3 regions of the Streptomyces sp. NPDC047981 genome follow, and region 2 is predicted to be linked to each of the others. Evidence: riboswitches for the same ligand, from Rfam matches in the RefSeq annotation. Region 2 holds a riboswitch; each other region holds the start of a gene.
What was found. A riboswitch is a leader RNA that binds a small molecule or an ion and turns the genes downstream of it on or off. The one in region 2 is predicted to bind cobalamin.
Positions count from the first base shown of each region.

Region 1: another riboswitch for cobalamin. It lies ahead of metE (5-methyltetrahydropteroyltriglutamate--homocysteine S-methyltransferase); the one in region 2 lies ahead of cobN (cobaltochelatase subunit CobN).
Region 3: another riboswitch for cobalamin. It lies ahead of AB0E14_RS27940 (CoA-acylating methylmalonate-semialdehyde dehydrogenase); the one in region 2 lies ahead of cobN (cobaltochelatase subunit CobN).

Region 1 is NZ_JBEZNQ010000056.1:5,936-10,482, reverse strand. It holds gene metE (5-methyltetrahydropteroyltriglutamate--homocysteine S-methyltransferase) at 1-1,818, opposite strand, end outside; cobalamin riboswitch at 2,002-2,156, opposite strand; gene aceB (malate synthase A) at 2,311-3,909, opposite strand; gene aceA (isocitrate lyase) at 4,031-4,547, opposite strand, start outside.
Region 2 is NZ_JBEZNQ010000018.1:74,223-78,769, reverse strand. It holds gene cobN (cobaltochelatase subunit CobN) at 1-2,932, opposite strand, end outside; cobalamin riboswitch at 3,009-3,142, opposite strand; gene AB0E14_RS13650 (cobalamin biosynthesis protein CobG) at 3,201-4,547, shown strand, end outside.
Region 3 is NZ_JBEZNQ010000056.1:13,765-18,311, reverse strand. It holds gene AB0E14_RS27945 (methylmalonyl-CoA mutase family protein) at 1-1,212, opposite strand, end outside; cobalamin riboswitch at 1,354-1,547, shown strand; gene AB0E14_RS27940 (CoA-acylating methylmalonate-semialdehyde dehydrogenase) at 1,788-3,311, shown strand; gene AB0E14_RS27935 (acyl-CoA dehydrogenase family protein) at 3,318-4,466, shown strand; gene AB0E14_RS27930 (enoyl-CoA hydratase/isomerase family protein) at 4,463-4,547, shown strand, end outside.

The DNA of each region.
Region 1 (4,547 bases), on a different contig from region 2:
GGCCGCCTCCAGGTCGCCGACCTCGTCGCGCAGGGCGAGCGCGACCTGCCGGGCGGTCTCGCCGAGCGGCTGGTCGTCGCGGACGAAGGACCAGGCGAGCATGGTGACCGGCCCCGTCAGCATGCCCTTGACCGGGCGGTGGGTCAGGGACTGCGCGTACGTGGTCCAGCGCACCGTCATCGGCGCGGGGCGGGAGATGTCACCGGCCAGGACCGGGGGCCGGACGTAGCGGGTGCCGTAGGACTGCACCCAGCCGTGGCGCGTGGCGAGGTACCCGGTCAGCTGCTCGGCGAAGTACTGCACCATGTCGTTGCGTTCGGGCTCGCCGTGCACCAGGAGGTCCAGGCCCGCCTTCTCCTGGAACGCGATCACCTCCCGGACCTCGGCCTTGACCCGCTCCTCGTAATCGGCCGTGTCGATCCGGCCCGCCCGCAGGTCGGCGCGGGCGGTCCGCAGTTCGGCGGTCTGCGGGAAGGAGCCGATGGTGGTCGTCGGCAGCAGGGGCAGGCCGAGGTGGGCGTGCTGGGCGGCGGCCCGCTCGGCGTACGGCCGGGAGCGGCGGGTGTCGGCGGCGGAGACCGCGCCGGTACGGGCGCGCACGGCCGGGTCGCGGGTGAGCGGCGACTCCGCGCGCGAGGCCAGGTCGGCCCGGTTGGCGGCCAGTTCGGCGGTGATCGCGGACGTGCCGTGGGACAGGCCCCTGGCGAGGGTGACGACCTCGGCCGTCTTCTGCCGGGCGAAGGCGAGCCAGCGCAGGATCTGCGGGTCGATGTCCCGCTCGGCGGTGGCGTCGAGGGGCACGTGCAGCAGCGAGCAGGAGGCCGCGACGTCGACCCGGTCGGCGAGGCCGAGCAGGGTGCCGAGGGTCGTCAGGGACTTCGCCAGATCGGCGACCCAGACGTTGCGTCCGTCGACGACGCCCGCGACCAGTCGCTTGCCGGGCAGCCCGCCCACGGCCGCGAGGGCCTCCAGGTTGGCGGCGGCGGTTCCCGTGAAGTCGAGGGCGAGCCCTTCGACGGGCGCCTTGGCGAGGACGGGGAGGGCCTCGCCGAGCCGGTCGAAGTACGACGCGACCAGCAGCTTCGGCCGGTCCGTGCGGCCACCGAGCTCGCGGTAGGCGCGGGCGGCGGCGTTCAGCTCGGCCGGGGTGCGGTCCTGGACGAGGGCCGGCTCGTCGAGCTGGACCCAGGCCGCGCCCGCCGCGCGGAGGTCGGCGAGGACCGAGGCGTAGACGGGCAGCAGCCGGTCGAGGAGAGTGAGCGGCTCCAAGTCGGCGGCCACTCCGGGGGCCGGCTTGGCGAGGAGCAGGTAGGTGATCGGGCCGACGAGGACCGGACGCGCCGTCAGGCCGATCGCGAGGGCTTCCCTCAGCTCGGCGACCTGCTGGGTGGAGTCGGCGGTGAAGACGGTGTCCGGGCCCAACTCGGGCACCAGATAGTGGTAGTTGGTGTCGAACCACTTGGTCATCTCCAGCGGCGCGACGTCCTGCGTGCCGCGGGCCATCGCGAAGTAGCCGTCGAGGCGGTCGGAGTCGACGGCGGCGCGGTGGCGGTCGGGGATGGCGCCGACCATGACGCTGGTGTCCAGCACGTGGTCGTAGTACGAGAAGTCGCCGGTCGGCACCTCGTGGAGGCCGGCTTCGGCCAGCTGCCGCCAGTTCGAACGGCGCAGGTCGGCCGCGGTGGCCCGGAGGGCGTCGGCGGTGACGCGGCCCTTCCAGTAGCCCTCGACGGCCTTCTTCAGTTCCCGGTGCTGCCCCTGACGGGGGTAGCCGTACACGGTGGCCCGTGCTGCCGCGGCTGCGGTCCTGGTGGTCACGGAGATCTCCTTCGCGAGATGAATCCCTGAGATCCCGGGGACGGGACGAGAGCGCGAAGGGGTGACGGACCGGACGGCCGGCCTCGCGCGGACGCGCGGGTCTCCGTCTGGTGTGGTCGCCGACCCGCCCTCGAGGTCACCGGGATGTCCGCGCGCGGAATCGTCCGCGTGCGGGCAACGGGCAGGTCTTCGGACTCGCGGGCACGCTCGCCGGATCGAACCGGCGGGCACCTACTGGCCGTCGCTTCCCAGACCCGTACGGGTCCAGTGCGTATGACGGCGGTCGTTCCCGCTCACCGCTGCGGGGCAGTCCCGGATTCCCACCGGGTTCCCTCTTACGACGCATCCCGCCTGGCGGACGGGGCGAACCAGCTGCACCGGCCACCCTAAGGGGCCGGACGGCGTCGTGACGGGCGAAGTCCACCATGCGGATGGTGAACCGAGACACGCCGTCGACGCCGGCCCCTCCGCCGAGGGGCGGGGTCCCCTCGCTCACGAGCGGGGCTCCGCGTGCCGCACGAGGTGGCGGGAGTAGGCGTCCGGGGTGAAGAAGAGCGGCAGTTCGCCGCTGAGGGCGTTCCGTTCGAGCATCGCCCGCACCTCCTCCAGCGGGGCCCACGGGTACTGGGCGCCGAGCGTGTCGAGCTCCTCGTCGAGCAGCCGAACGACGGTCTCCCGGTCGATCAGCCGGTGCCGCACCCACTGCCAGATCTGCACGCGGGCGATCTCGGCGGTCGCCGCGTCCTCCATCAGACCGTCCAGGGCGACGGCGCCCTGGCCGCGCAGCCAGGCCGCGAAGTAGCCGAGCGCGACCGAGATGTTCGTGCGGATGCCCTCCCGGGTGGGCGGTCCGCTGATCCGGCGTACCGACAGCAGGTCCGCCGGGGTGACCTCCACGTCGTCCCGAGTCCGGTGGATCTGGTCCGGCAGGTCGCCGAGGACCCCGTCGAACGCCTTGCGGCAGACCTGGACGAGCCCCGGATGGGCGACCCAGGAGCCGTCGAAACCGTCCTCCGCCTCCCGCTCCTTGTCGAGGCGCACCTTGGCGAGTGCCGCCTCGTGGGCGGCCGGGTCCCTGCTCGGCACCTGGGCCGCCATCCCGCCGATGGCGTGCGCGCCCCGCTGGTGGCAGGTGCGGACGAGCAGCTCGGTGTAGGCCCGCATGAACGGGGCGGTCATGGTGACCTGACCCCGGTCGGGCAGGAGGAAGTCGGTGCGGTGGCCGAAGGTCTTGATCAGGCTGAACAGGTAGTCCCAGCGGCCCGCGTTGAGACCCGAGCTGTGCTCGCGCAGCTCGTAGAGGATCTCCTCCATCTCGAACGCGGCCGTGATCGTCTCGATGAGCACGGTGGCGCGGACCGTGCCCCGGGGCATGCCGAGGAGCTCCTGTGCGAGCAGGAACACGTCGTTCCACAGTCGGGCCTCGTACCGGTTCTCCAGCTTCGGGAGGTAGAAGTACGGGCCGTGGCCGGCGTCGATCTGGCGATGCGCGCAGTGGAAGAAGTACAGGCCGAAGTCGACGAGCGAGGCGGGCACCGGGGCACCGTCGAACTCGAGGTGCTCCTCCAGAAGGTGCCAGCCGCGCGGCCGGACGACGATCGTGGCGAGCCGGTCGAGGTCGGCGAGCCGGTACTCCTTGCCGTCGGCGGTGGTGAAGTCGATGCTGCGGTCGATCGCGTCGCGCAGGACGAGTTGGCCCCCGACGATGTTCTCCCAGGTGGGCGCCGTGGCGTCCTCGAAGTCCGCCATCCACACGCGGGCGCCGGAGTTGAGGGCGTTGACCGCCATGCGGCGGTCCGGCGGTCCGGTGATCTCGACCCGCCGGTCGGTCAGCCCGGGGGCGGGAGGGGCGACGCGCCAGCTGGGGTCGTCGCGGACGGCGGAGGTGACCGGGGAGAAGACCAGCGGGGCCCCGCCGGCCAGGCGCAGGGCCTGGCGGCGGCGCTCCTTCATCAGGTCCAGTCGGCGTTCGCCGAACGCCTCCGCCAGCTTCCCGACGAAGTCCAGGGCGGCGGGGGTGAGGATCTCGGCGTGCCGGTCACCCGGTGCGGCGAGAACGCGGACGCGGTGGGTCGGCGCGGTGGTGGGCATCGGATTCTCCTGGGGTGGGACCTGAGGGAGGCGGGACGTGACCCGGGGCCGGGCCGCCCGACGCGGCCCGGTGCCGGGCCGGACGGGACCCGGTGCCGGGTCCGGCGGACCGATGTCGGCCCTAGTGGAACTGCTCCTCCTCCGTGGAGCCGGTCAGGGCCGTGGTGGAGGACGCGGGGTTCACGGCGGTGGAGACCAGGTCGAAGTAGCCCGTGCCGACCTCGCGCTGGTGCCGGACGGCGGTGAAGCCCTGGGCCTGCGCGGCGAACTCCCGCTCCTGGAGGTCGACATAGGCCGTCATGCCGTGCTCGGCGTAACCGCGGGCGAGGTCGAACATGCCGTGGTTGAGGGAGTGGAAGCCGGCCAGCGTGATGAACTGGAACTTGTAGCCCATCGCGCCCAGTTCGCGCTGGAACTTGGCGATCTGGTCGTCGTCCAGGGCCGCCTTCCAGTTGAAGGACGGCGAGCAGTTGTAGGCGAGCATCCGGTCCGGGTACCGCGCGTGGATCGCCTCGGCGAACTCCCGCGCCTGCGCCAGGTCCGGGGTGCCCGTCTCGACCCAGATGAGGTCGGCGTAGGGGGCGTAGGCCAGGCCGCGGGCGATGACCGGGCCCATGCCGTTCTGGACGTGGTGGAAG
Region 2 (4,547 bases):
GCTGGAGGATGCCCGCGCCGTAGGTGCCGGGCCGCGAGCCGAAGATCCGGGTGGTCGCGCGCCGCTCGTCGCCGTGCTCGGCGAGGTCCGCCTGCGCGTGCGCCCGTACGTAGTTGTCCGCGGCCGGCTCGTCGAGCCCGGCGGCCAGCCGTACGGCGTCGTCGAGGACCCCGATGACGTGCGGGAACGCGTCCCGGAAGAAGCCCGAGATGCGCAGCGTGACGTCGATGCGCGGGCGGCCCAGCTCGGCGAGCGGGACCGGTTCCAGGCCGTTCACCCGGCGCGAGGCGTCGTCCCAGGTGGGGCGGACGCCCAGGAGGGCGAGCGCCTCGGCGACGTCGTCACCGGCCGTGCGCATCGCGCTCGTACCCCAGAGGGAGAGCCCGACGGAGGTGGGCCACTCGCCGTTGTCGGCGCGGTAGCGCGACAGGAGCGAGTCGGCGAGCGCCTGGCCGGTCTCCCAGGCAAGACGGGAGGGGACGGCCTTGGGGTCGACGGAGTAGAAGTTCCGGCCCGTCGGCAGCACGTTGACCAGGCCCCGGAGCGGAGAACCCGAGGGGCCGGCCGGGACGAAGCCGCCGTTCAGCGCGTGCACGGCGTGCGCGAGTTCGTCGGTCGTCGCGGCCAGGCGCGGGACGACCTGCTCGGCGGCGAACCGGAGCACGGCGGCCACGTCCGGGCCGTGCGCGGCGGCGACGCCCGCGACCGCGTCCACGGACCAGTCGGCGGCCTCCATCGCCTCGACGAGCGCGCGCGCCGTCGCCTCCGCCTCGTCGGCGGTGGTCCGGGTCGCGGCCGACTCGTCCAGGCCGAGCGCCTCGCGCAGACCCGGCAGGGCCTGCGTACCGCCCCAGATCTGCCGGGCGCGCAGGATCGACAGGACCAGGTTGACCCGCTCGGGCCCGGTCGGCGCCCCGCCGAGCACGTGCAGACCGTCGCGGATCTGAGCGTCCTTGACCTCGCAGAGCCAGCCGTCGACGTGCAGCAGGAAGTCGTCGAAGCCGTCGTCCTCGGGACGGTCCTCCATGCCCAGGTCGTGGTCGAGCTTGGCCGCCTGGATCAGCGTCCAGATCTGCGCCCGGATCGCCGGCAGCTTCGAGGGGTCCATGGAGGAGATCTGCGCGTACTCGTCGAGCAGCTGCTCCAGGCGCGCGATGTCGCCGTACGAGTCGGCGCGGGCCATCGGCGGCACCAGGTGGTCGACGAGCGTGGCGTGCACGCGCCGCTTGGCCTGCGTGCCCTCACCCGGGTCGTTGACGAGGAACGGGTAGACCAGCGGGATGTCACCGAGCGCCGCGTCCGGGCCGCACGCGGCCGACAGGCCGGCGTTCTTGCCGGGCAGCCACTCCAGGTTGCCGTGCTTGCCGAGGTGGACCATGGCGTCCGCCCCGAAGCCGCCGTCCTCGGCGCGCGCCGCGATCCAGCGGTAGGCGGCCAAGTAGTGGTGGGACGGCGGGAGATCGGGGTCGTGGTAGATCGCGATCGGGTTCTCGCCGAAGCCGCGCGGCGGCTGGATGAGGATCAGCAGGTTCCCGCGCCGCAGCGCGGCGAGGACGATGTCGCCCTCCGGGTTGCGGGAGCGGTCGAGGAACATCTCGCCGGGCGCGGGGCCCCAGTGCTCCTCCACGGCCTCCCGCAGCTCGGCCGGGAGCTGCGCGTACCAGCGCTTGTAGTCGGCGGCCGGGATGCGGACCGGGTTCTTGGCCAGCTGCTCCTCGGTCAGCCAGTCCTGGTCGTGGCCGCCTGCCTCGATCAGGGCGTAGATCAGCTCGTCGCCGTCGCCGGAGACGATCCCCGGGATGTCGGCCTCGGCCCCGAAGTCGTACCCCTCGGCGATCAGCCGCCGCAGCAGCGCGACGGCGGAGGCGGGGGTGTCCAGGCCGACCGCGTTGCCGATCCGGGAGTGCTTCGTCGGGTACGCGGAGAGGACGAGCGCGAGCTTCTTCTCCGCGTTCGGGATGTGCCGCAGCCGGGCGTGGCGGACCGCGATCCCGGCGACGCGGGAGGCCCGCTCGGCATCGGCGACGTACGCGGGGAGCCCGTCCTCGTCGATCTCCTTGAAGGAGAACGGCACGGTGATCAGGCGGCCGTCGAACTCGGGCACGGCGACCTGGCTGGCGGCGTCCAGCGGGGAGAGCCCCTCGTCGTTCTCCTCCCAGGCGGCCCGCGAGCCGGTGAGGCAGAGCGCCTGCAGGATCGGCACGTCGAGGGCGGCGAGCGCGCCCGCGTCCCAGGCGTCCTCGTCGCCGCCCGCCTGTGCCTCGGCCGGCTTCGTGCCACCGGCGGCGAGGACGGTGGTGACGATCGCGTCCGCGCGCTTCAGCGTCTCGATCAGCTCGGGCTCGGGGGCGCGCAGGGAGGCCACGTAGAGCGGCAGGGGGCGGGCGCCCGCGTCCTCGATCGCCGAGCAGAGGGCGTCGACGAAGGCGGTGTTCCCGCTCATGTGGTGGGCGCGGTAGTAGAGCACCGCGATGGTCGGGCCCTCGGTCGTCCGGGCCGTGCGCTCCAGCGGGCCCCAGGTGGGCGCGGCGGCCGGGGCCTCGAAGCCGTGGCCGGTCAGCAGCAGGGTGTCGGCGAGGAACCGGGCCAGCTGCTCCAGGTTGGCCGGGCCGCCGTGCGCGAGGTAGGCGTGGGCCTCGGTGGCGACGCCGACGGGGACGGTGGAGGCCTCCATGAGCTGGGCGTCGGGGGCCTGTTCGCCGGAGAGCACGACGACCGGCTTCCCGGCCGCGCGCACGGCCGTCAGGCCCTCCTCCCACGCCCGCAGCCCGCCGAGGAGGCGGACGACGACGAGGTCGGCCTCGTCGAGGAGCCCGGGCAGGTCGTCCGGGGCGAGCCGGGAGGGGTTGGCGAACCGGTAGGCGACCGGGCCGCCGGCCGCGCGGGCGCTGAGCAGGTCGGTGTCGGAGTGCGACAGCAACAGAATTCGCATGCGTGCGCAGGCCTTCCTCGGGGTTGTCCGCGCCCCGGGTGGTCGTGTGGGTTGGGGCCTCCCCTGCTCGAGCGAAGCCGAGAGCTTGGGGAAGGGAGTTCCTGACTCACCGGGACCCTTGCGGGGCCCGGCTCACAGTGGCGGGACCGCGCCGGATTCTCACCGGGCTTCCTCCCCGGGGTCCTGGGACCCCATGCCGATCTGCATAGTAGATCGTGCGTCCGCCGGGCCGGTCTGGCCCGTCGGCGTCGTGGGTATGCTCGCCGCCATGCCGCCCACCCCACCCGCACGTCCCAACCCGGGCGAACCGCCCGTACGGGACCGTGGTGACGCCTGCCCCGGGGCGCTTCGACTGCACGCCGCCGACGACGGACGTCTGGCCCGACTGCGGCTGCCCGCAGGGTTGTTGACGACTCATCAGGTACTGGTTCTGGCCTCGGTGGCCGAGGAGCTCGGGGACGGGCGGGTCAGTGTCACGTCCCGGGGGAACGTGGAGCTGCGCGGGCTCGGCGAGGCCTGTGGCGCGGCGCTGGCCGAGCGGCTCTCGGGCGCCGGACTGCTGCCCTCCGAGACCCATGAGCGGGTCCGGAACATCGTGGCCTCCCCGGCGGCCGGACTCGACGGACTCGGCCACGGAGACGTGCAGTTGTGGGCCCGCGAACTGGACGCGCTGCTGTGCGCCCGGCCGTGGACGGCGGCCCTGTCCGGCCGGTTCCTCTTCGCCCTGGACGACGGGCGGGGCGATGTGGCGGGGCTCGGCGGAGATGTGACGTTGATCGCAGAAGGCCCGTCGGTACGGGTACGGGTGGGGGGCCAGGACGTCCGGGTCGGCGCCGCCGACGCGCCCCGGGCCGCGCTCGCCGCCGCCGGGGCCTTCCTGGCCGCCGCCCGCACCGCCGGGAACGGCGCCTGGCGCGTACGGGAGCTGCCCGAGGGGCACGCCCCGGACCTGCCCGGCGCGCTCGCGGGCGCCGGGATCACGGCGGTCATGGCGGTCCCGGCGATCCCTGCGCTCCCGACGGTCCCTGTGCTCCCGGCGGTCATGGCGGTCCCGGCGGTCCCGGCGGTCCCGGCGGTCATGGCGGTCCCGGCGGTCCCGGCGGAGCCCGCGACGGCCGCCGAGCCCGAGTCCGGGGGGACGGGCGCCCATCCCAAGCCCGCGACGGCCGCCGAGCCCGCGCCCGGAACGGTCACCGAGCCCCTACCGGCCATGGACCCTCCACCCGCCGGGCCGCCCGCCCCCGGGCCCCTCGGCGACCAGGCCCTCCACGTACTCGCGCCCCTCGGGCGGCTGACCGCCGACCAGTTGCGGGCGCTCGCCGCGAGCGGCGGCGAGGTGCGGCTCACGCCCTGGCGCGGGGCCGTCGTCACCGGCCTCGCCGACCCGGGCGCCGTCGCGGCCCGGCTGCGCGAGCTCGACGCCCACGGTCTCGTCACCGACCCCCGCTCTCCCTGGGCCGGGGTCGGCGCCTGCACCGGGCGCCCCGGCTGCGCGAAGTCCCTCGCGGACGTGCGCGCCGACGCCACCCCGGGCAGCGGCCACGGCCCCGGCGGGCTGCCCGTGTACTTCTCCGGGTGCGAGCGGCGCTGCGGCCACCCGCACGGCGCCTGGGTC
Region 3 (4,547 bases), on a different contig from region 2:
GCTCTCGATGGTGCGGAAGAACTCCCAGCCCGCGTGGGCGAGTTCGTCGGTCAGCCGCTCCACGTACCAGGAGCCGCCGGCCGGGTCGATGACCCGGGCGAGGTGCGACTCCTCGACGAGGATGGTCGAGGTGTTGCGGGCGATACGGCGGGCGAACGCGTCCGGCAGGCCGAGCGCGTGGTCGAACGGCAGCACGGTGACCGACTCCGCGCCGCCCACGCCCGCGGCCAGCGTGGCCACGGTGGTGCGGAGCATGTTCACCCAGGGGTCGCGCCGGGACATCATCACCGGGGACGTCACCGCGTGCTGCCGCTGCGCGCCCGCGCCGCTCGCCCCGCTGACCTCGGCCACCCGGGCCCAGAGCCTGCGCGCGGCGCGGAACTTGGCGATGGTGAGGAACTGGTCGGCGGTGGCGGCGAACCGGAACTCCAGCTGACCGAGGGCCTGTTCGACGGTGAGCCCGGCCTCCGTGAGCTGCCGCAGGTAACTGACGCCGGTCGCGAGCGCGCAGCCGAGTTCCTGCGCGGCCGAGCCGCCGGCTTCGTGGTACGGCAACGCGTCCACGGTCAGTGCCCGCAGGCCCGGGTACTCCTCGGCGCAGCGCCGCGCGAGCCCGAGGGCGGGGGAGACGTCGTGGGACCGGCCCGTGCGGGCCTCCAGGCCGAGGGGGTCGGCGCCCAGGTTGCCGCGCGCCGCCTCCGGGGCGACGCCCCGCTCCTCGTACAGCGCGAACAGCTCGCGCGCCGCCTCCTGTACGTCCTGCCCGGCGTCGAGGACGACGGGCGCGAGGTCGAGGTAGACACCGTCGAGCGTCCGCCCGAGGCTCCCGAGCGGGATGCCGCCCTCGCCGACGACCAGCCAGAGCGAGGTGACGCCGTTCTCCAGGTCGGCGAGGACCGTGGGGGCGTCGGCGGTGGTGTGCCGCTGGCGGACGTCCCAGCCGCCGACGGTGTTCCCCTCGGCGCGGCCGGACCGGACGAACGGCGCGAAGCCGGGCAGACCGGACTCGGGTGCGGTGTCCTCGGCGGCGTAGAGGGGACGGACGCGGAGCGCGTCCTCCAGGGCGGTGGACAGGGCGTCCTCGGCCGCCGGGCCCTCCACGTCCTTGCCCGACTTGCGCAGCACGCCGGCTACCAGGTGCTGCCACTGCTCACGGGACGCGTCGGGGAATTCGGCGGCGAGGGCGAGCCCGTCGTCGGGAAGGACTGTCATGCTCGGATGTTAGGACAGCTCGCTCAAATGGCTGCAGTGTGCACGGCTGTGACCTTGCCCTCTCCCGGCAGCTCTTGAAGCCGCACCCGATTCCCCTCTACGAAGGACGCGACGGGATCACCCGGTCGGGGGTGGATTTACTAGGACGTCCAACTATATAGTCGCGACGAAGGCCCGCGGTGCAGGGAAGCCGGTGCGATTCCGGCGCGGTCCCGCCACTGTGACCGGGGAGTACGCCGTCGAGCAGCACGCCACTGACGTGAGAGACGTCGGGAAGGCGGACGGTGCGCGCTGATCCGGGAGTCAGGATACCGGCCGCGGGATGTTCCGTGTTGTCCACGAGGATGGAGCTGACACGCATGGCATCGGTGCGCCCGCACACTCCCTGCGGACCCGCCCGACGGGCCCCCGCCCGTCGAGGAGTACCCCACCCCACCACCGTCAGGACCTGACGGCACCCCGCCATTCGCGCTCTCGCGCCCTGCCCACCGCCTCCCGCGGCATGCCCCTCGGCATGTGCGGTCCCGGCGGCGCACCGGCGCGCCATCCGGATCACCTGACGAGAGCAGGCACTCATGGTCCGCGCACAAGACACCACCCCCGTCCGCGAGTTGACCCACTTCATCGGCGGCAGGCACACCCCGGGAACCTCGGGGGCCTACGGCGACGTGTACGACCCCAACACCGGGGAGGTCCAGGCCCGCGTGCCCCTCGCGAACCGGGCCGAGACCGAGGCCGCCATCGCCGACGCCGCCCGGGCGCAGCGCGACTGGGCCGCCTGGAACCCGCAGCGCCGCGCCCGGGTCCTGCTGCGCTTCCTCCAGCTGGTCGAGCAGGAGAGGGACGGCCTGGCCCGGCTGCTCTCCTCCGAGCACGGCAAGACCGTCGCCGACGCCCACGGCGACCTCCAGCGCGGCCTGGAGGTCGTGGAGTTCGCCGCCGGGATCCCGCACCTGCTCAAGGGCGAGTTCACCGACAACGCCGGCACCGGCATCGACGTCCACTCGCTGCGCGCCCCGCTCGGTGTCGTCGCCGGCATCACCCCGTTCAACTTCCCCGCGATGATCCCGCTCTGGAAGGCAGCACCCGCCCTGGCCTGCGGAAACGCCTTCATCCTCAAGCCGTCCGAGCGTGACCCGTCCGTACCGCTGAGGCTCGCCGAGCTCTTCCTGGAGGCGGGGCTTCCGCCCGGCGTCCTCAACGTCGTCAACGGCGGCAGGGAGTCGGTCGACACCCTCCTCGACGACCCTCGCGTCGCCGCCCTCGGCTTCGTCGGCTCCACCCCGGTCGCCGCCCACGTCTATGCCACCGCCGCCGCCCACGGCAAGCGCGCCCAGTGCTTCGGCGGGGCCAAGAACCACATGATCGTGATGCCGGACGCCGACCTCGACCAGGCGGTGGACGCCCTCATCGGCGCCGGGTACGGCTCGGCCGGCGAGCGGTGCATGGCCGTCTCGGTCGCCGTCCCCGTCGGCGAGGAGACCGCCGACGCGCTGGTCGCCCGGCTGAAGGAGCGCATCGGCACGTTGAGGATCGGGCGCAGCGACGACCCGGACGCCGACTTCGGACCGCTGGTCGGCCCGGACGCCGTCGACCGGGTTCGAACGTACGTCGGTATCGGCGTCGAGGAGGGCGCCGAACTCGTCGTCGACGGACGGGACTTCGCCCTCCCCGGGCACGAGGGCGGGTTCTTCGCCGGGGCCTCCCTCTTCGACCGGGTCACCCCCGACATGCGCGTCTACCAGGAGGAGATCTTCGGCCCCGTGCTCTGCGTGGTCCGCGCCGCCGACTACGAGGAGGCCCTGCGGCTGCCCAGCGAGCACCTCTACGGCAACGGTGTGGCGATCTTCACCCGGGACGGCGACACGGCCCGCGATTTCACCCGCCGCGTCGACACCGGCATGGTCGGCGTCAACGTACCGATCCCGGTGCCGGTGGCGTACCACACCTTCGGCGGCTGGAAGCGGTCCGGCTTCGGCGACCTCAACCAGCACGGGCCCGACGCCATCCGCTTCTACACCCGCACCAAGACCGTGACCTCCCGTTGGCCGGCCGGGCTCCGCGAGGGCGCGAGCTTCACGATCCCCACGATGGGCTGACCGGCCATGACCACGACCCTGCTCACCGAGGACCAGCGGGCCCTCGTCGAGACCACCCTCGACTTCGCCCAGGACCACCTCGCCCCGCACGCCCTGGACTGGGACCGCGACAAGCACTTCCCCGTCGACGTCCTGCGCAAGGCCGCCGGACTCGGACTCGGCGGCGTCTACGTCCGCGAGGAGTCCGGCGGCTCCGGCCTCAGCCGCTCCGACGGCGTCCTCGTCTTCGAGACCCTCGCCTCCGGCTGCCCGTCCATCGCGGGCTACCTCTCCATCCACAACATGGTCGCCTGGATGGTCGACCGCTACGGCGACGCCCCTCAGCGCCGGCGGTGGCTCCCGCGCCTGTGCGCCATGGACGACCTGGCCAGCTACTGCCTGACCGAGCCCGGCGCCGGGTCGGACGCCGCCGCGCTCGCCACCCGGGCCGTCCGCGACGGCGACCACTGGGTGCTCACCGGAACCAAGCAGTTCATCTCCGGGGCGGGCGCCTCCCAGCTGTATCTGGTGATGGCCCGTACCGGCGGCGCGGGCGCCGCAGGCGTCTCCGCCTTCCTCGTCGACAAGGACGACCCCGGCCTCTCCTTCGGAGCCGACGAGCGGAAGATGGGATGGAACGCCCAGCCCACCCGGCAGGTCGTCCTGGACGCGGTCCGGGTCCCCGCCGACCGGCTGCTCGGAGGCGAGGGCCAGGGCTTCCGCATCGCCATGTCCGGCCTGAACGGCGGCCGGCTCGGGATCGCCGCCTGCTCCCTCGGCGGGGCGCGCAGCGCTCTGGACCGGAGCCTCGCGCACCTCGCCGACCGGCAGGCGTTCGGGCACCGGCTCCTCGACGCCCAGGCCCTCCGCTTCCGCCTCGCCGACATGGCGACCGAACTCACCGCCGCCCGCGCCCTGGTCCAGCAGGCCGCCCACGCCCTCGACCGGGGCGATCCGCGGGCGCCCGAGCTGTGCGCGATGGCCAAACAGTTCGCCACCGACACCGGCTACTCGATCGCCGACCGCGCGCTCCAGCTGCACGGCGGCTACGGCTATCTCAGCGAGTACGGCATCGAGAAGATCGTCCGCGACCTGCGGGTCCACCAGATCCTGGAAGGAACCAACGAGATCATGCGCGTCATCGTGGCCCGCGGCCTGACGGAGGCCTTCGAATGACCTCGACACCGCCGACCGGCACCCCGGGCGACGCACCCGTCCTGCTCGACACCACGGGCCGCATCGGCCACATCACCCTCA